One region of the Pseudomonas sp. FW305-20 genome, then DNA from elsewhere that is predicted to be linked to it. Evidence: predicted binding sites of a transcription regulator. Region 1 holds the regulator's gene; each other region holds the start of a gene.

The links. Region 1 encodes sigma-54, which starts transcription at its own class of promoters, with help from an activator protein. Its sites were predicted from a motif close to ANTGGCATNNANNTTGCTNT; they were not measured.
Region 2: AC3WP4_RS15020 (flagellar basal body rod protein FlgF) is a predicted target of sigma-54. The motif match lies at 1,907-1,926, and genes of this name have one in related genera.
Region 3: flhA (flagellar biosynthesis protein FlhA) is a predicted target of sigma-54. The motif match lies at 2,384-2,403, and genes of this name have one in related genera.
Region 4: flgB (flagellar basal body rod protein FlgB) is a predicted target of sigma-54. The motif match lies at 2,363-2,382, and genes of this name have one in related genera.

Annotation. Positions count from the first base shown of each region.
Region 1 covers NZ_JBYTAJ010000003.1:196,478-201,193, reverse strand. The annotation lists gene rapZ (RNase adapter RapZ) at 1-738, opposite strand, end outside; gene ptsN (PTS IIA-like nitrogen regulatory protein PtsN) at 741-1,205, opposite strand; gene hpf (ribosome hibernation-promoting factor, HPF/YfiA family) at 1,218-1,526, opposite strand; gene AC3WP4_RS04360 (RNA polymerase factor sigma-54) at 1,601-3,094, opposite strand; gene lptB (LPS export ABC transporter ATP-binding protein) at 3,279-4,004, opposite strand; gene lptA (lipopolysaccharide transport periplasmic protein LptA) at 4,004-4,552, opposite strand; gene lptC (LPS export ABC transporter periplasmic protein LptC) at 4,539-4,716, opposite strand, start outside.
Region 2 covers NZ_JBYTAJ010000015.1:39,674-44,389, reverse strand. The annotation lists gene flgH (flagellar basal body L-ring protein FlgH) at 1-228, opposite strand, end outside; gene flgG (flagellar basal-body rod protein FlgG) at 281-1,066, opposite strand; gene AC3WP4_RS15020 (flagellar basal body rod protein FlgF) at 1,112-1,852, opposite strand; gene AC3WP4_RS15015 (sigma-54-dependent transcriptional regulator) at 2,168-3,733, opposite strand; gene phhA (phenylalanine 4-monooxygenase) at 4,014-4,716, shown strand, end outside.
Region 3 covers NZ_JBYTAJ010000015.1:99,080-103,795, forward strand. The annotation lists gene fliQ (flagellar biosynthesis protein FliQ) at 1-225, shown strand, start outside; gene fliR (flagellar biosynthetic protein FliR) at 229-1,011, shown strand; gene flhB (flagellar biosynthesis protein FlhB) at 1,015-2,154, shown strand; gene flhA (flagellar biosynthesis protein FlhA) at 2,423-4,552, shown strand; gene flhF (flagellar biosynthesis GTPase FlhF) at 4,564-4,716, shown strand, end outside.
Region 4 covers NZ_JBYTAJ010000053.1:12,776-17,491, reverse strand. The annotation lists gene flgE (flagellar hook protein FlgE) at 1-697, opposite strand, end outside; gene flgD (flagellar hook assembly protein FlgD) at 729-1,451, opposite strand; gene flgC (flagellar basal body rod protein FlgC) at 1,467-1,910, opposite strand; gene flgB (flagellar basal body rod protein FlgB) at 1,914-2,321, opposite strand; gene cheR (protein-glutamate O-methyltransferase CheR) at 2,593-3,420, opposite strand; gene AC3WP4_RS27320 (chemotaxis protein CheV) at 3,467-4,399, opposite strand; gene flgA (flagellar basal body P-ring formation chaperone FlgA) at 4,482-4,716, shown strand, end outside.

The DNA.
Region 1 (4,716 bases):
GACATAAGCGCGGTTGCTGGCGGCAAAGCGGGGTAGCCACTTTAACAAGTAGGTGGAGATGTCCTGGAACATCTCTTCGACGTCCGGCTGTGCCGCCAGGTAATCGGCAACCGGTTGGTCGAGACCCGATTGATCGCGCAACTCTGGCTTCCAGTAAGGGTTCGGCAGGCAGCGCACGTCGAACACCAGATCAGCGTCCACCGGCATTCCACGCTTGAAGCCGAAAGATTCCACCAGGAACGCCGTACCGGATTCCGGCTGGTTCAACAGGCGCAGCTTGATGGTATCTCGCAGTTGATACAGGTTCAGGTTGGTGGTGTTTACCTTGAGATCGGCGAGATCGGCAATCGGCCCGAGCAGGGCGGTCTCATCGTTGATGGCCTCGGCCAGCGAGCGATTGGAATTGCTCAGCGGGTGACGACGGCGGGTTTCCGAGAAACGCTTGAGCAAGGTTTCTTCGTCGGCGTCCAGATAAAGCACATCACACTGGATATGCCGGCTGCGCACTTCTTCCAGCAGTTCGGGAAAACGCGACAAGTGACTCGGCAAGTTGCGCGCATCGATCGATACGGCCACCAGCGGTTGCGCCAGCTCAGTATGGATCAGCGCACGTTCGGCCAGTTCCGGCAGCAGGCCGGCGGGCAGGTTGTCGATGCAGTAGAAGCCGTTGTCCTCGAGAACATCGAGTGCGGTACTTTTACCTGAGCCGGAACGGCCACTGACGATGATCAAGCGCATGATTAATGACCGTTTTGCTCGTCCAGGACAACCTGATACAAGGCTTCATTGCTCGGGGCGCTGCGCAGCTTTTCGCGCACTTCCTTGCGGTCGAGCATGCTGGCGATCTGGCGCAGCAACTCCAGGTGCGCATCGGTAGCGGCTTCCGGGACCAGCAGAACGAACAGCAGGTCAACCGGGGCGCCGTCGATGGCGTCGAAATCGATGGGTGCATCAAGGTGCATCAGGGCGCTGATGGGCGAGGTACAGCCCTTCAGGCGGCAGTGGGGAATGGCAATGCCGTTGCCAAAGCCGGTTGAGCCGAGTTTTTCACGGGCAATCAGAGCCTCGAAGACATCTTGCATCTCCAGATCCGGTACTTCTTTATGGATAAGGTTGGCAATTTGCTCGAGGGCTTTCTTTTTACTGCCGCCCGGCACGTTCACGAGGGAACGGCCGGGGGTCAGGATGCTTTCAAGTCGGATCATGGGTAGGGAGTGTTAACGACCGGTCGCGCCCTGGAGGAGGCTTTGGGTCTTTTCCTTATGCTTTTTGAGTTGTTTATCCAGCTTGTCGGTCAGTGCGTCGATCGCCGCGTACATATCGGTATGCTCCGCGTTTGCGACCACTTCATTGCCGGGAATATGCAGCGTGGCTTCGATTTTCTGCTTGAGCTTTTCGACCGTCATCGTGACCTGCACGTTGGTGATCTTGTCGAAATGCCTCTCTAATCGTTCGAGTTTTTCGCCGATGTAGGTGCGAAGAGGTTCGGTCACTTCCAGTTGGTGTCCACTGATGTTGACTTGCATACAGCTTCTCCTTCGTTGCCAGTGCATAAAGCGGCAGGCAGAAATACCTGCCACTGGAACGCTGTGGCGTGGCTCTACATCAACCGCTTGCGTTCGCTCGAAGGCGCGATCCCTAGGGATTCGCGGTACTTGGCGACGGTGCGGCGAGCCACCTGAATGCCTTGTGCCTCCAGTAAACCAGCGATCTTGCTGTCACTCAACGGCTTTTTCTGATTTTCCGCGGCAACCAGTTTTTTGATGATCGCGCGGATTGCCGTGGACGAGCATTCACCGCCCTCGGAGGTGCTGACGTGGCTAGAAAAAAAGTATTTCAGTTCATATATGCCCCGAGGGGTATGCATGAACTTTTGCGTGGTTACCCGTGAAATCGTCGACTCGTGCATCCCTACCGCTTCGGCGATGTCATGCAGGACCAGCGGTTTCATGGCTTCGTCGCCGTATTCAAGAAAACCGCGCTGATGCTCGACGATTTGCGTGGCCACTTTCATCAGGGTTTCGTTGCGGCTTTGCAGGCTCTTGATGAACCAGCGGGCTTCTTGCAACTGATTGCGCATGAAGGTGTTGTCGGCGCTGGTGTCGGCGCGGCGCACGAAGCCGGCGTATTGAGCGTTGACCCGCAGTCGTGGCACGGATTCCTGGTTCAGCTCCACCAGCCAGCGCTCGTTGTCCTTGCGTACGATCACGTCGGGAACGACGTATTCGGCTTCGCTGGACTCGATTTGCGAGCCTGGGCGCGGGTTGAGGCTCTGCACCAGTTCAATCACCTGACGCAGTTCGTCTTCCTTGAGCTTCATGCGACGCATCAGCTGGCTGTAATCGCGACTGCCGAGCAGGTCGATGTACTCGGTGACCAGGCGTTTGGCCTCGACCAGCCAAGGTGTCTTGGCGGGCAATTGGCGCAATTGCAGCAGCAGGCATTCGCCCAGGTTACGGGCGCCGATACCGGCAGGTTCGAATTGCTGGATACGGTGCAGGACGGCTTCGATTTCGTCCAGTTCGATGTCCAGTTCCGGGTCGAAGGCTTCGAGAATCTCCTCGAGGGTCTCGTCCAGGTAGCCCTGATTGTTGATGCAATCGATCAGGGTCACGGCGATCAGGCGATCGGTGTCGGACATCGGCGCCAGGTTCAGTTGCCACAGCAGGTGGCTTTGCAGGCTTTCGCCGGCCGATGTCCGGGTGGTGAAGTCCCACTCGTCGTCATCGTTGCTCGGCAGGCTGCTGGCGCTGGTCTGGTAGACGTCTTCCCATGCGGTATCGACGGGCAGTTCGTTGGGGATGCGCTCGTTCCAGTCACCTTCATCGAGGTTATCAACCGTCGGGGCGGTTTCCTGGTAGGAGGGTTCCGAAACATCGGCGTTGGGTAGCTGTTCGGCTTTGTCGGCCAAGGGGTCGGCGTTATCGAAGTCGTCGCCTTCTTCCTGGCGTTCGAGCATCGGATTGGACTCCAGGGCCTCCTGGATTTCCTGTTGCAGGTCCAGGGTCGACAATTGGAGCAGGCGGATGGCCTGTTGCAGCTGCGGTGTCATCGTCAGCTGCTGGCCCATTCTCAAGACTAGCGATGGTTTCATGGCAGGGGCTTAACACCTTATTCGCCGGCGCACATGCGCCATCCACTACAGGGCGCCGGAGCGCCAAACATAAGCAAATTATATGCCCGAAACTGCAGCGTTTGCCTAGAGCGCTGTAACAATAAAAAAATGTTGATTTTTTATCGAGACAAGCGCCCGGGCAACCAGCCAGACACCTGAGTGCTTACAGGCGGAACTCATGGCCCAGATACACTTCCTTGACCAGGTCGTTGGCCAGGATGGTGGCAGAGTCACCTTCGGCGATCAGCTGGCCATCGTTGACGATGTAGGCGGTTTCGCAGATATCCAGGGTTTCACGGACGTTGTGGTCAGTGATCAGCACACCAATGCCCTTGGCCTTGAGGTGATAGATGATCTGCTTGATGTCGCCCACCGAAATCGGGTCCACGCCGGCGAATGGTTCGTCGAGCAGGATGAATTTCGGGTTGGTAGCCAGTGCCCGGGCGATCTCCACGCGGCGGCGTTCACCACCGGACAGGCTCATCCCGAGGTTGTCGCGGATGTGGCTGATGTGGAATTCCTGCAGCAGACTTTCCAGCTCCTGGCGACGACCGGCCTTGTCGAGTTCCTTGCGGGTCTCGAGGATCGCCATGATGTTGTCGGCTACCGAGAGTTTGCGGAAGATCGATGCTTCTTGCGGAAGATAGCCGATGCCGGCCTTCGCACGACCGTGCATAGGCTGGTGACTGACATCCAGGTCGTCAATCAGTACGCGGCCCTGATCGGCCTGTACCAGGCCGACAATCATGTAAAAGCAGGTGGTCTTGCCGGCGCCGTTGGGACCCAGCAGGCCGACGATCTGACCGCTGTCGATCGACAGGCTGACGTCACGCACGACCTGGCGGCTCTTGTAGCTCTTGGCCAGATGCTGAGCTTTCAGAGTTGCCATTACTGGGCCTTTTGCTCGTCGGTTTTCTTCTTCGGCTGGATCACCATGTCGATGCGCGGACGCGACTCGGTAACCTTGTTGCCCGTCGCACGACCGGCGCTGGCAAGCTTTTTCACCGTGTCGTAGACGATTTTCTCGCCTTGGGTGACGTTGTTGTCCTTGTCGATGACTTTGGCGCGATCGATCAATACGACGCGGTTTTGCGAGGCGTGGTACTGGATGGTCACTCCGTAGCCCTGAACCGGCTTGGTGTCGCCAGCCGTCTGCATCTGCTCGAAGTAGGCCAGATTGCCCACCGATGTCACCACGTCGATGTCGCCGGCCGGCGTGCGGGTGATGGTCACAGTATTGCCTTTAACGATCATCGAGCCCTGGGTAATGATCACGTCACCTTTATAGGTGGCAACACCATTCTTGTCGTCCAGCTGGGCATCGTCGGCCTGGATGCGGATAGGCTGCTCTTGATCGTTCGGCAGAGCCCAGGCGCTCACGCTTCCCAGTGCTGCGCTCAGACCGAGCAAAATAGGGAGGGTTTTAACGAGCCTCATACTGTCCTCTTACGTTCGATAGCAGGTGTATCCTGCTTTCTTTCAAATACGCTTTCATTCCCTTGCCAGTCGACACACCACCAGCGCCGTCGATTCTAACGGGTTGCTCGGTCTGCGCATATTGCTGCTGCGGGAACACTGTCATGCGGGTGGTGGTAATCAGG
Region 2 (4,716 bases), on a different contig from region 1:
ATTCAGGGTGATGGTGATGATGTCACCGACCCGGAACGCCTTGCGGTCGCTGTACAGGTTCTGTTCGAAACCGGCCTGGTAGATCGAGCCATTATTGGCGGCAGCCGGCAGCGGTGTGCGCGGCAACACCGGGGCGTAGTAAGGGTCATTGGGCTTGGGCGGCGGGGCAACGCAGCCCGCGAGCACGACGGCCCCACTCAGTGCCAGAACAGATACGAAGCGATTCATGACCCTACCTCACGGTGTTGCAGGCGACCTCATGGCCGCCTCATAGACTTGATTACAGATTCTGCGTTACGAACGAGAGCATCTGGTCGGCAGTGGAGATCACCTTGGAGTTCATCTCGTAAGCGCGCTGAGTGGTGATCATGTTGACCATCTCTTCAACGGTGCTGACGTTCGAGGTCTCGAGGGTGTTCTGCAACGTGGTGCCGAAACCGGCCAGGCCCGGGGTACCGACTTGTGGCGCGCCGCTGGCCGCAGTTTCCAGGAACAGGTTGTTGCCCACCGCTTGCAGACCGGCCGGGTTGATGAAGTCGGCGGTTTGCAGGTTGCCGATCACTTGGGAGGCCGGGTTGCCGGTAACGGTGATGGACACGGTGCCGTCGCGACCGACCGTGAAGGTCTGGGCATCGTTCGGGATGACAATGGCCGGTTCCAGGGCGAAGCCGCTGGCGTTCACGATCTGACCGTTGGAGTCGAGGTGGAATGTCCCGTCACGGGTGTAGGACGTGGTGCCGTCCGGCTGCAGAATCTGGAAGAAGCCGCGACCGTCGATGGCCATGTCCAACGGCTGCTCGGTGGTTTGCAGGCTGCCGGCGGTGAAGTTTTTCTGGGTGCCGACAATGCGCACACCGGTACCCAATTGCAGACCCGATGGCAATTCACTGTCCTGGGTCGACTGGGCGCCTGGCTGGCGTTTGATCTGGTAGAGCAAGTCCTGGAACTCGGCGCGGTCACGTTTGAAACCCGTGGTCGACACGTTGGCCAGGTTGTTGGAAATGGTCGTCAGGTTGGTGTCCTGGGCGGACAGACCTGTTTTGGCAACCCATAGAGCCGGAAGCATTCGATTCTCCTCGTGCGCCTGTTTTACGGCGCGACGTTCTGATAATTAGCTGATCTGCAAGACCCGAGCCATGGCCTGGTCGTCTTCTTTGGCGGTGTTCATCATCTTGATGTGCAGCTCGAACTGCTTGGCCAGGGCCAGCACCGAGGTCATCTCTTCCACGGCGTTGACGTTGCTCGACTCAAGGAAGCCGGACACCAGTTTGACGTCGGCATCGGCCTGCGCCGGCTTGCCGTCCTTGGTGTGGATCGAACCGTCCAGGCCTTTGGTCATGTTCTTGAAATCCGGGTTGACCAGTTTGATGCGGTCGACTTCCGCCATCACGCGCGGACCTTCGCCCATCGCACGAATGCTGATGGTGCCGTCCTCGCCCACTTCGATTTGCTGCTCGGGTGGCACGGCAATCGGCCCGCCATTGCCCATCACCGGCATACCATTGCCGGCCCGCAGCACGCCCAGGGCGTCGACATTCAGGCTGCCGGTGCGCACGTAGCTTTCGCCGCCATCAGGGTTCTGCACGGCGATCCAGCCATTGCCTTGCACCGCGACATCGAGGTCGCGACCGGTTTGCACCAATGCGCCAAGGGAGAAATCGGTGGCCGGACGCTCGGACAGGGCAAACGCACGCGCCGGAAAGCTGTCGCCGAACACCGGCATCGAACGCGCCTGCTCCAGGTCTTTCTGGAAACCGTTGGTGGAGATGTTCGCCAGGTTGTTCGCATGAGCCTTCTGCGCCAGTGCATTCTGGCTGGCGCCGGTCATTGCCACATAAAGGTACTTGTCCACACTCTTTCCTCTGCATGCCGGACGTTTGCCGTCCACCGCTGTACTGCTGAGCCACAAGCAATTTGCAGACCAACTTTTTTCTGGCGGCGCAGGGCCCGGCAAACAAAGGACTTGATGGGTTCAGGAGGGATTGGAGGATTGTGTCGAAGACGAAAAACCGGCGGTGTTATGCCGCTTCGAGGCAAGTGCTGACCTTACTGACCGATTCGCTGATCGTTCCCACGCGGAGCGTGGGAATGCAGCCCGGGACGCTCCGCGTCCCAAAGCGGACGCAGAGCGTCCATTGAGGCATTCCCACGCGGAGCGTGGGAACGATCAGGCGCTGCCGGGTTCTTTGCCGACTTCGTACTCACGCAACTTATTGGCAATAGTGGTGTGCGAAACCCCCAACCGCTTGCCCAATTGGCGACTGCTCGGATGCTCGGAATACAAACGCTCAAGCACCGCTTTCTCGAAACGCCCGACAATCTCGTCCAACCCACCCTCAAGTGAGAAATCGCCAAGCGGCTGACGCACGCCGTAGTCCGGCAGGCGAATATGTTCGGCCTTGACGGTCCCGCCCTCGCACAAAGAAACCGCCTGGAACAATACGTTTTCCAATTGCCGAACATTGCCCGGCCAATGGTAGTGACTGAGCCGTTCCATCGCCGCCGGCGCCAGTTTCGGCAGCGGGCAACCAATTTGCCGACTGGCCTGATCGAGGAAGTGTTCCACCAGCGGCGTCAAACCATCGAGGCATTCGCGCAGGGGCGGAATGTGCAGTGAAAGCACGTTCAAGCGGTGATACAAATCCTGGCGAAACTCACCCCGCGCGCACAACTCGGACAGGTCGACCTGCGTCGCGCAAATCACCCGCACATCCAGATAAACCTCTTCATCACTGCCCACACGACGGAAGCAACCGTCCTGCAGGAAGCGCAGCAACTTCACCTGCAAGCGCGGGCTCATTTCCCCGACACCATCGAGAAACAGCGTACCGCCTGCCGTCAGCTCCAGCAGACCGAGCTTACCCTCGGCCCGCGCCCCCTCGAAAGCGCCGGGGCCGTAGCCGAACAGCTCCGTCTCAGCCATGGATTCCGGCAGGCCGGCGCAGTTGAGCGCCATCAACGGTGACTGCCCCCGCGGACTCGCCAGATGGCAGGCGCGCGCCAACAACTCTTTACCGGTACCGGTTTCGCCTTCTATCAATAGCGGCGCATCCAGCGGCGCCATGCGTCGGGCTTCGCGCACCACCGCGGCCATCACCTTCGAGCTCTGGAAAATGCTGTCGAAACCGCGCAACTCCTGCTTGCGCACGTTATAGATGCGCTCACCGACCCGGTCGGCGCGGTGCAACGTGAGTACCGCACCGGCCATTGCTTCGCTGTCGTCATGCTCCGATTGCAGTGGCGCAATGTCGGCGAGAAACACGTCGCCCTTCACTTTCACCCGCAAGCCGTTGATCCGCGACTTGTTGGCGCGCACCAGTTCCGGCAAGTCGAAATCCTCGGCGTAACGCGACAACGGAATCCCCGGCACCTCATCGACCCGCACGCCGAGCAACTGCGCCGCCGCGCGGTTGGCCGCGACGATCGAGCCGCCCATGTCGATCGATAGCACCGGAAATTCCAAGGCGCCGAGCAACGCATTGAGTTCCATGTGCCGACGTTCGCTGGGCATCAGCCCTACACGCTTGACGCCGAATACCCCGCCGATCGCCTCAAACTTCGGACGCAACGCCTGAAACTGAATGTTGATCAGGTTCGGGCAGTGCAGATAGATCGCGTTGCCATGCTCACCGCCGACTTCGCCGCGAGCGACGTTGATCCCGTACTCCACCAGCAAGTTGAGAATGTCGCGCAGGATGCCGATGCGGTTCTGGCAGTGGACTTTGATACGCATAAAAACGCCCGAAACAGGAGTGATTGAGGGCCTGAGCAGGGATTTTTCTGCGCAGACACCAACTTAGTCGTCAAGATTATGTGACACCTGCACGCCATTTCAAACCCGCCAATCTCAATCCCTGCGCCATTTCAGTCGATCCGTAACGATTACTTTACAAAAATCGACGATTTTTCCTACGCACAGCGCGACTCGGGCGCTGCAACACTGCATTTCTGAGGTATTTCTAGGTCCATAGCTGTACACACAACAAGAACGAATCCCCTAGCAGGAGAGCAGCATGAAGCAGACGCAATACGTGGCTCGCGAGCCCGATGCGCAAGGTTTTATCGACTACCCCGCCGAAGAACACGCGGTGTGGAACACGCTGATCACTCGCCAACTGAAAGTGATCGAGGGTCGTGCGTGCCAGGAATACCTGGACGGTATCGAAAAACTCGGTCTGCCCCACGACCGCATTCCGCAACTCGGCGAGATCAACAAGGTCCTCGGTGAAACCACCGGGTGGCAGGTTGCCCGGGTGCCCGCACTGATCCCCTTCCAGACCTTTTTCGAATTGCTCGCCAACAAGCAGTTTCCGGTGGCGACGTTTATTCGTACCCGCGAAGAGCTGGATTACCTGCAAGAGCCGGACATTTTCCACGAGATCTTTGGCCACTGCCCGCTGCTGACCAACCCCTGGTTTGCCGAATTCACCCACACCTACGGCAAACTCGGCCTACAGGCTTCCAAGGAAGAACGCGTGTACCTGGCGCGCCTGTACTGGATGACCATCGAGTTCGGCCTGGTCGATACAGCTGAAGGCCTGCGCATCTATGGCGGCGGCATTCTCTCCTCGCCGAAAGAAACCGTTTACTGCCTGTCAGACGAACCTGAGCATCAGGCCTTCGATCCGCTGGAATGCATGCGCACGCCGTATCGCATCGACATCCTGCAACCGCTGTACTTTGTCCTGCCGAACCTCAAGCGTCTGTTCGACCTCG
Region 3 (4,716 bases), on a different contig from region 1:
CTGACCACCATGATGGTTGCCGTGCTGGTGATTCCGAGTTTGCTTGTGGGCCTGTTGGTGGCGATGTTCCAGGCCGCGACCCAGATCAACGAACAGACCCTGAGCTTCCTGCCGCGTCTGCTGGTGATGCTGGTGACGTTGATCGTCGCCGGTCCGTGGCTGGTGCAGACCTTCATGGAATACATCCTGCAGTTGTACGGCAGTATTCCTCAGGTCATCGGTTAAACCATGTCGCTGCTCCAGCTGACCGATACCCAGATCAGTACCTGGGTGGCGACGTTCATGCTGCCGCTGTTTCGTATCGGCGCCTTGCTGATGGTCATGCCGGTTTTCGGCACGACCCTGGTGCCTACGCGAGTGCGCCTATATTTCGCCTTGGCGATTACATTGGTGATCGCCCCCGGCCTGCCGCCGATGCCGCCGGTCAATGCGCTGGACTTGAGCGGTTTGCTCCTGATTGCCGAGCAGATCCTCGTCGGTGCCGTGCTGGGATTCTCCTTGCAACTGTTCTTCCAGGCCTTTGTGGTCGCCGGGCAGATCGTCTCCATTCAGATGGGTATGGGTTTCGCTTCGATGGTCGATCCCACCAACGGTGTCTCGGTGGCGGTGATCGGGCAGTTCTTCACCATGCTGGTGACGCTGTTGTTCCTGTCCATGAACGGCCACCTGGTGGTGTTCGAAGTCCTTACCGAAAGCTTTACTACGTTGCCGGTCGGTAGCGGGTTGATGGTCAATCATTTCTGGGAACTGGCCGGCAAGCTCGGCTGGGTCCTCGGTGCTGCGCTGTTGCTGGTGTTGCCGGCAATCACCGCGTTGCTGGTGGTCAACATCGCCTTTGGCGTGATGACCCGGGCTGCGCCGCAGTTGAACATCTTTTCTATCGGCTTCCCGCTGACACTGGTGCTCGGGCTGTTCATCGTCTGGGTCGGGCTGGCGGACATTATCAATCAGTATCAACCGCTGGCCTCCGAGGCCTTGCAGTTGTTACGCGAACTGGCACGGGCGCGCTGAGTCATGGCTGAGAGCGAAAGCGGTCAGGACAAAACAGAAGACCCCACCGAGAAACGCAAGAAGGATTCTCGCGAGAAGGGCGAGATCGCGCGTTCGAAAGAACTCAACACCCTTGCGATCATGATTGCCGGATCCGTCGCGCTGCTGATTTTCGGCGGGGCGCTGGCGCAAGAATTGATGGAACTGATGCGGCAGAATTTCTCCCTGTCCCGTGAAGTCATTCTTGATCAGCGCTCCATGAGCACTTACCTGTTGAATTCAGGGCTGACAGCCTTGCTGGCGATTCAGCCGATCATGATCACCCTGGTGTTGGCAGCGTTGATCGGGCCGATCTCCCTGGGTGGATGGCTATTCGCAGCGGGGTCCCTGGCACCGAAATTCAGTCGGATGAACCCTGCCGCCGGCCTCAAACGAATGTTTTCGTTCAAGGCGGTGGCGGAGCTGCTCAAGGCATTTGCGAAGTTTTTGATCATTCTGGCTGTGGCCCTGCTTGTGTTGAAGTCAGACATCGATGACCTGATACGCATCGCTCACGAGCCGTTGGAGCTGGCCGTCATTCACTGCCTGCAGGTGGTGGGCTGGAGTACCTTGTGGATGTCCTGCGGGCTGATCGTCATCGCTGCAGTGGACGTGCCGGTGCAGCTTTGGGAAAGCCACAAGAAACTGCTGATGACCAAGCAGGAAGTGCGTGACGAGCATAAAGAAGCCGAAGGGCGACCGGAGGTCAAGCAGCGTATTCGCCAGTTGCAGCGCGAAATGTCCCAGCGCCGGATGATGGCGGCGATCCCCGACGCCGATGTGGTCATCACCAACCCTACCCACTACGCCGTAGCGCTCAAGTACGACCCGGACAAGGGTGGGGCGCCGATGCTGATTGCCAAGGGCAGCGACTTCCTGGCTTTGAAAATCCGTGAAATCGCGGTGGCCAACGAAGTGCTGCTGCTTGAGTCGCCGGCACTGGCGCGTTCGATCTACCACTCCACCGAGCTTGATCAGGAAATCCCTGGCGGGCTCTACCTTGCTGTCGCCCAGGTGCTCGCTTACGTCTACCAGATCCGCCAGCACCGTGCCGGCAAGGGTAAGCGCCCGGATCCGCTGAAGGGCGACCTGCCGATTCCGCCCGACCTGCGGCGCGACACCTGAGAGAGGCGCGTGTAGCAGCTGTCGAGCCTGCGAGGCTGCGTTCGGCTGCGCAGCAGCCGTGAAACTCTGGCGAGGACTTCGTCCTCGGACGCAGCCTCGCAGGCTCGACAGCTGCTACAGGCGTTGAGCGGCCGGACCAGGCACTGCAAATTCCTTGATAAACCCCTCTATTTCCCGCCTCTGCAAAAGTTGGAAGGCTTCTTGCAGTAGCCGCTCTGCGCCCGCTTCAGGCGTCAAAAAGTTTGCTTTAAAGGAACGGGGAAAACCGGTGGATCGCTCTCAGTTATTCAACACTGCACGCACAAACGTTGCCGACCTGAGTCGAGGCAATCTGGGTGTGCCGTTGTTGCTGCTGGTCATGCTGGCGATGATGATGTTGCCGGTGCCGCCGTTCCTGCTGGACGTGTTCTTCACGTTCAACATCGCGTTGTCGATTGTCGTGTTGCTGGTCTGTGTTTACGCGTTGCGGCCGCTGGATTTCGCGGTGTTCCCGACCATCCTGCTGGTGGCGACCCTGTTGCGACTGGCGCTGAACGTGGCCTCCACGCGGGTGGTGATGCTCCACGGTCAGGACGGCCATGCCGCCGCCGGTAAGGTGATCCAGGCCTTCGGCGAGGTGGTGATCGGCGGTAACTACGTGGTCGGTATCGTCGTCTTCGCGATTTTGATGATCATCAACTTCGTCGTGGTGACCAAGGGTGCCGGACGGATTTCCGAGGTGAGCGCGCGTTTCACCCTCGATGCGATGCCTGGTAAACAAATGGCGATCGACGCCGACTTGAACGCCGGTCTGATCGACCAGAACCAGGCCAAGCTGCGCCGGATGGAAGTGGCCCAGGAAGCCGAGTTCTACGGTTCCATGGACGGTGCCAGCAAGTTCGTTCGCGGTGACGCCATTGCCGGCCTGCTGATTCTGTTCATCAACCTGATCGGCGGCATGGCGGTCGGTATCTTCCAGCACGGCATGACCTTCGGCGATGCCGGTCGGGTGTACGCCTTGTTGACCATCGGTGACGGTTTGGTGGCGCAATTGCCATCACTGCTTTTATCGACAGCTGCGGCAATCATGGTGACCCGTGCTTCCGGCTCGGAAGACATGGGCAAGCAGATCAATCGCCAGATGTTCGCCTCGCCCAAAGCGTTGGCGGTGGCGGCGGGTTTGATGGCGGTGATGGGCCTCGTGCCGGGCATGCCGCACTTTTCCTTTCTCAGCATGGCAGCCCTGGCGGCGGGCGGCGCGTACCTGTTCTGGAAGAAGCAGAACGTGGTCAAGGTACAGGCCCTGCAAGAGGTCAAGCGTCAGCAGGAATTGCTGCCATCGCCGGCTCGCGCTCAGGAAACCAAGGAGCTTGGCTGGGATGACGTCACGCCGATCGACATGATCGGCCTGGAAGTCGGCTACCGACTGATTCCCTTGGTGGACCGTAATCAGGGTGGTCAATTGCTGGCGCGAATCAAGGGCGTGCGCAAGAAGCTGTCCCAGGATCTGGGCTTCCTGATGCCGACCGTGCATATCCGTGACAACCTCGACCTGGCGCCAAGTGCCTACCGCCTGACCCTGATGGGGGTGATCCTGGCCGAAGCGGAGATTTACCCGGATCGCGAGTTGGCGATCAACCCGGGCCAGGTCTACGGCACGCTCAACGGCATTACCGCCAAAGATCCGGCTTTCGGCCTGGAGGCGGTCTGGATCGAAATCAGCCAGCGTGCCCAGGCCCAATCCCTCGGTTACACCGTGGTCGATGCCAGTACGGTAGTGGCAACCCACTTGAACCAGATTCTCTACAAGCATTCGAGTGAGTTGATCGGTCACGAAGAAGTGCAGCAACTCATGCAATTGCTGGCCAAAAGCTCGCCAAAACTGGCTGAAGAACTGGTGCCGGGCGTGGTGTCGCTGTCGCAGCTGCTCAAAGTATTGCAGGCGTTGCTGGCCGAACAGGTGCCAGTTCGCGATATCCGCAGCATTGCCGAGGCCATCGCCAACAACGCCAGCAAGAGTCAAGATACTGCCGCGCTGGTGGCCGCGGTGCGCGTCGGCGTATCCCGTGCAATCGTCCAAAGCATTGTAGGCACTGACTCCGAGCTGCCAGTGATCACCCTGGAGCCAAGGTTGGAACAAATATTGCTCAATAGTCTTCAGAAGGCAGGACAAGGCTCGGAAGAGGGTGTTCTGCTGGAGCCAAGCATGGCTGAGAAACTGCAACGTTCGTTGATCGACGCGGCGCAGCGTCAGGAAATGCAAGGTCAACCGGTGATTCTGCTGGTCGCCGGTCCGGTTCGCGCGATGCTGTCGCGATTCGGCCGATTGGCAGTCCCGGGTTTGCATGTGTTGGCTTACCAGGAAATACCTGACAACAAGCAAGTGACCATCGTTGCGACAGTAGGGCCCAACGGCTGAGGTAGTGGTTTATGCAAGTTAAGCGTTTTTTCGCCGCCGATATGCGTCAGGCCATGAAACTGGTTCGTGATGAGCTGGGCGCTGATGCCGCCATCATTGGCAACCGCCGGATCGCCGGTGGCGTCGAGCTGACGGCTGCCCTGGATTACAAATTGTCGGCGCTG
Region 4 (4,716 bases), on a different contig from region 1:
CGGTAGGGTCGCTACCATCCGGGTTGCGACCCTCGATCAGGGTGTAGGTCTTCCAGGTGTTGTCACCCGTCTTGACCATGTACTGATCCATGACGTGCTTGTTACCCTGGGTATCGTAAATCGGGGTACTGAACTGCTTGGTGAAGGACGCTTCCTTGGACGGGTCAAACGGATTGGTCGTCTGGTTGATGATGGGAGCGGTGGAGTTCAGGTTGATCGTCGACGAAACCGTGGAGGTGTTTTTTGGCGCCAGGTTCGACGTATCGATGCGCAGGTCAGTCAAAACGCCGTTGAGGATTTTGCCATTGGCATCCACGCCATAACCCTGCAGACGCGCAGAGCCATCGCTATTGGTGACGTAACCGTCCTTGTCGACCTTGAACGTACCGGCACGGGTGTAGGACATCGAACCGTTCTCGCTCAGCACGAAGAAGCCGGAACCGTTGATGCCCATGTCCAGCACGTTGCCGGTGTTGTTGACGTCGCCCTGGGTGAACTGCTGGGAAACGTTGGCCAGGCGCACGCCGTTACCGATGGTTTTGCTGCCGGAACCCAGCTTGGTGGCCGAGTAAACGTCTTCGAATTCCGCACGGGACGATTTGAAACCGGTGGTCGCGACGTTGGCGATGTTGTTGCCGGTCACGTCCAGTTGTTTGTTGGCTGCATAGAGACCGCTAAGGCCGATATTGAAAGACATATTCCACTCCTTTGTGCCGTGTTAGTCGGCTCTACATACCAATAGTTTGTACTTTGGACAGGGCGATGCTGCCGGCCCCGGCCAGGTTGAGCATCAACTCACCGCCGGTCTGGCTGATCGTCACGCTGTTGACCGTTGCCGGCAGGTACGTCACCAGCGAGGTCGCCTTGCCGTCGTAGGTCGCCGTAGCGCCGAAGGTATAGGTACCCGCCTTGGCCACTTCGCCTGCGTCGTTTTTGCCATCCCAGATGAAACTGGAAGTGCCGGCCTTCTGGCTGCCCAGGTCGATGGTGCGGACAACCTTGCCATCGGCATCGGTGATCTTGACCTTGAGCGGGTCCACCGACGCCGGTACGGCAATGGTGCCGCTGAAACTCTTGGAGGTATCGACCACCGACTTGTCGCTCGGGGCAATCACCGAACGACCGACCAGCGACGACGCCTGCAACGCCTGGGACGAGTTGTAATTGCTCGCCAGGCCACTGACGGTGTCGTTGAGTGTGGTGATGCCTTCCAGGCTACTGAACTGGGCCAACTGGGCGACGAACTCGCCGTTGTCCTGCGGTTCCAGCGGGTTCTGGTTTTTCAGTTGCGTTACCAGCAACTGCAGGAACGCGTCCTTGCCCAGGGCCTTTTTGCCGGTGGCGCTGTTCGTTGCCGCCGCCAGGCCGTCGGCGCTGGTGTTGGTCTTGATCGAGGAGTTGGCCAGGATGTCCTTGAGGCTCAAACTACTGGTGGTATCAGTAACACTCATCTGAGTCGCCCCTTATCACTGACCGAGGGTCAGGACCTTCTGCATCATGGTTTTGGCGGTGTTCATCATTTCCGCGTTGGTCTGGAACGAACGACTCGCGGAAATCATGTCAGCCATTTCCTCCACCACGTTGACGTTCGGGTAGTAGACGTAGCCCTTGGCGTCGGCCGCCGGATGGTTCGGCTCGTAGCGCGCATCAAGATTGCTCTGGTCTTCGACCACGCCCAGCACTTGCACGCCTTGACCGGCGGCGTCCTGGTTCTGGAACAGCGAGTCGCTACCGCCGCTCTGGCCGCCCTGGAACATGGTGGCGAATACCGGGTGCCGTGCACGGTAGGTCTGGTCGATGCTCGACGAGACGGTCTCGGCGTTGGCGATGTTACTGGCGACGGTGTTCAAGCGAGTGGTCTGGGCACTCATGCCGCTACCGGCAATGTTGAAAACACTGGCTAGGGACATGACTTACTCTCCACGAAGGGCTGACACCAGCCCTTTGAATTTGCTGTTGAGCAGGGTGAAGCTGGCCTGGAAGTTGACCGCGTTTTCCGCGTAGTTCGATTGTTCCAGCTGAGCGTCCACGGTGTTCTGGTCGATCGACGGTTGCATCGGCGTGCGATACATCAGCGACTCGTCGCCATTGCCCAGGCCTTCGGCTTCGATATGACGGCTGTTAGTCATGTTCAAGGCGAAAGATCCACTCTTGGTCTTCTCGTTCTGTGCGGCGAGCACTTTGGAGAAATCCAGATCCCGAGCCTTGTAGTTCGGGGTGTCGGCGTTGGCGATGTTGTTGGCCAGGACTTCGGCACGCTGGGCGCGGAAGCCCAGGGCTTGTTCGTGGATACCGAGCGCTTTATCGAAGCTGATGCTCATGTCGGAAACCTTTGGGTGACCTGATTTTTCGTAACAGGGACATAGCAAGCGTCGTGCCAATTAAAAAAAGCCCATAAACCGGGGCTTTGCGGGCCGTGGCCATGCGGCAATGCCAGAAAAGCGGCAACCGATTTCCGCCGCCTGCCGCTTTTCTGCCGCTTTCCCATGGCCAAGCCCGCTCCCACAGGGGATAGATGTGATGCCGGAAATATTGCAGGCAAAAAAAAACGGGAGCCCCTGAGGACTCCCGTTTTTTGATGACGCCAACGAATCACTTCGCCTGGTAAATGATCCCCGGGCTGCACTGGACCATCTGGTAATGATCCGGCAAACCGTTCAGCGCCTCGGACGCGCCGAGGAACAGATAACCGCCCGGCTTCAACGTGCTGTGAATGCGCAACAGGATGTCCTTCTTCACCTCGGCGGAGAAGTAGATCAGCACGTTGCGGCAGAACACGATGTCAAACTTGCCCAGCGCTGCGTAGCTGTCCAGCAGGTTGAACGAGCGAAACTCCACCCGGCTCTTGATCGGAGCCTTGATGGCCCAGCGCCCCGGCCCTTTCGGGTCGAAGTAACGTTGAAGGCGCTCGGGCGACAGGCCGCGGCCAATGGCCAGGCTGTCGTACTCGCCGGTCTTGCAGTTGGTCAGCATGGTACCGGACAGGTCGGTGGCAACGATCTGCACGCCCATCTTCAACTGGCCCATGTTCACGCGCTCGAACTCATCGATCGACATCGACAGCGAATACGGTTCCTGACCCGACGAACAGGCCGCCGACCAGATCCGCAGACGCTGGCCAGGGGCGGCCTTGATCGCCGCGGGCAGCACCTTGTTCTTCAAGACTTCAAACGGATAGGTGTCACGAAACCACAGGGTTTCGTTGGTGGTCATGGCATCCACCACCATCTCGCGCAAACCGCTGCGCGGCTGGGTCTGGATGCGCTGGACCAGCTCACCGAGGGACTTGATGCCTTGCTGTTCCATCAGTTTGTTGAGACGGCTCGAGACCAGGTATTGCTTGTTTTCACCAAGCAAAATGCCACAGGCTTTTTCCAGGAAGACCCGGAACTGTTCGAAATCCAAATTACCCGTAGACAAAGATGCCGCCTCTTAAATCGTATTAACCGTTAGGGGCAAAAGGCCCCTAGCTGATGTCTGCTGCCTTGATCCGGTTGACTACCCGGGATGCCAGGTCATCAGGACGGAATTTGGCAAGGAAGTCATCGGCACCGACCTTCTTGACCATCGCCTGATTGAATACACCGGACAACGAAGTATGCAGGATGATGTGAAGCTTTTGCATGCGAGGGTCGTTGCGGATCTCGGCCGTGAGGGTGTACCCGTCCATCTCCGGCATCTCGATGTCGGAAATCATCATCAGGAACTCTTCTTCCGGCTTCTTGCCCTCGTCGACCAGCTTGCGCAGGTAATCCAGCGCTTGCCGACCGTCGTTCAACGCCACCACTTCGACACCGACCGTCTGCAGGCAACGGGTCACCTGCTTGCGCGCCACCGACGAGTCATCGACCGTCAGCACTCGCAAAGAGAGCGCCTTGTGCTGGGTTTCGACATCCACTACGCCGACGGAAATCGCTTCCGGTGTCGGCGCCACTTCTGCCAGCACTTTCTCGACGTCGATGATTTCGACTAACTGATTGTCGACCCGAGTCACAGCTGTCAGGTAATGATCGCGTCCCGTGCCCTTGGGTGGCGGATGAATCTCCTCCCAGTTCATGTTGACGATGCGTTCCACTGACCGCACCAGGAAACCCTGGGTCTTGGTGTTGTACTCCGTGATGATCACGAAGGGATTGCTTTGATCTTTCAACGCACCGGAGCCGGTCGCCATCGCCAGATCAAGAATCGGAATGGTCGCCCCCCGAATACTTGCCACACCGCACACGACAGGACTGGATTTTGGCATCAGCGTCAGTTTGGGGCATTGCAGCACCTCCCGAACCTTGAACACGTTGATCCCATACAGCTGCTGGCCGTCGAGACGGAACAACAACAGCTCAAGGCGATTCTGCCCTACCAGTTGCGTGCGCTGGTTTACCGCATCCATTACCCCAGCCATGCACAGACTCCTACACCAACGCTTAAGTGTGTTGCGACGCGCATTCATCACTAAACGGCACGGCGCTTGCTTTTTAACTCTTATGAACACAGAACCGACATTTTTCCGACGCCTGACATCAAACGCCCGCAAATTGCTTTGCGCGGTGTCGGCCGTCTGCCTGTTCAACGCTGGCTGCCCTGCCCTTGCTGACGCGGTTACCTTGCCTGACATGCTTATCGGCGTCACCCAGGGCTTTCTTGAATTCACCGTAGAAGACTATCTGGCCACCAGTCAATCGGAAGGCCGCTACGAGATCGAGGTCAAGCAGCTCGATC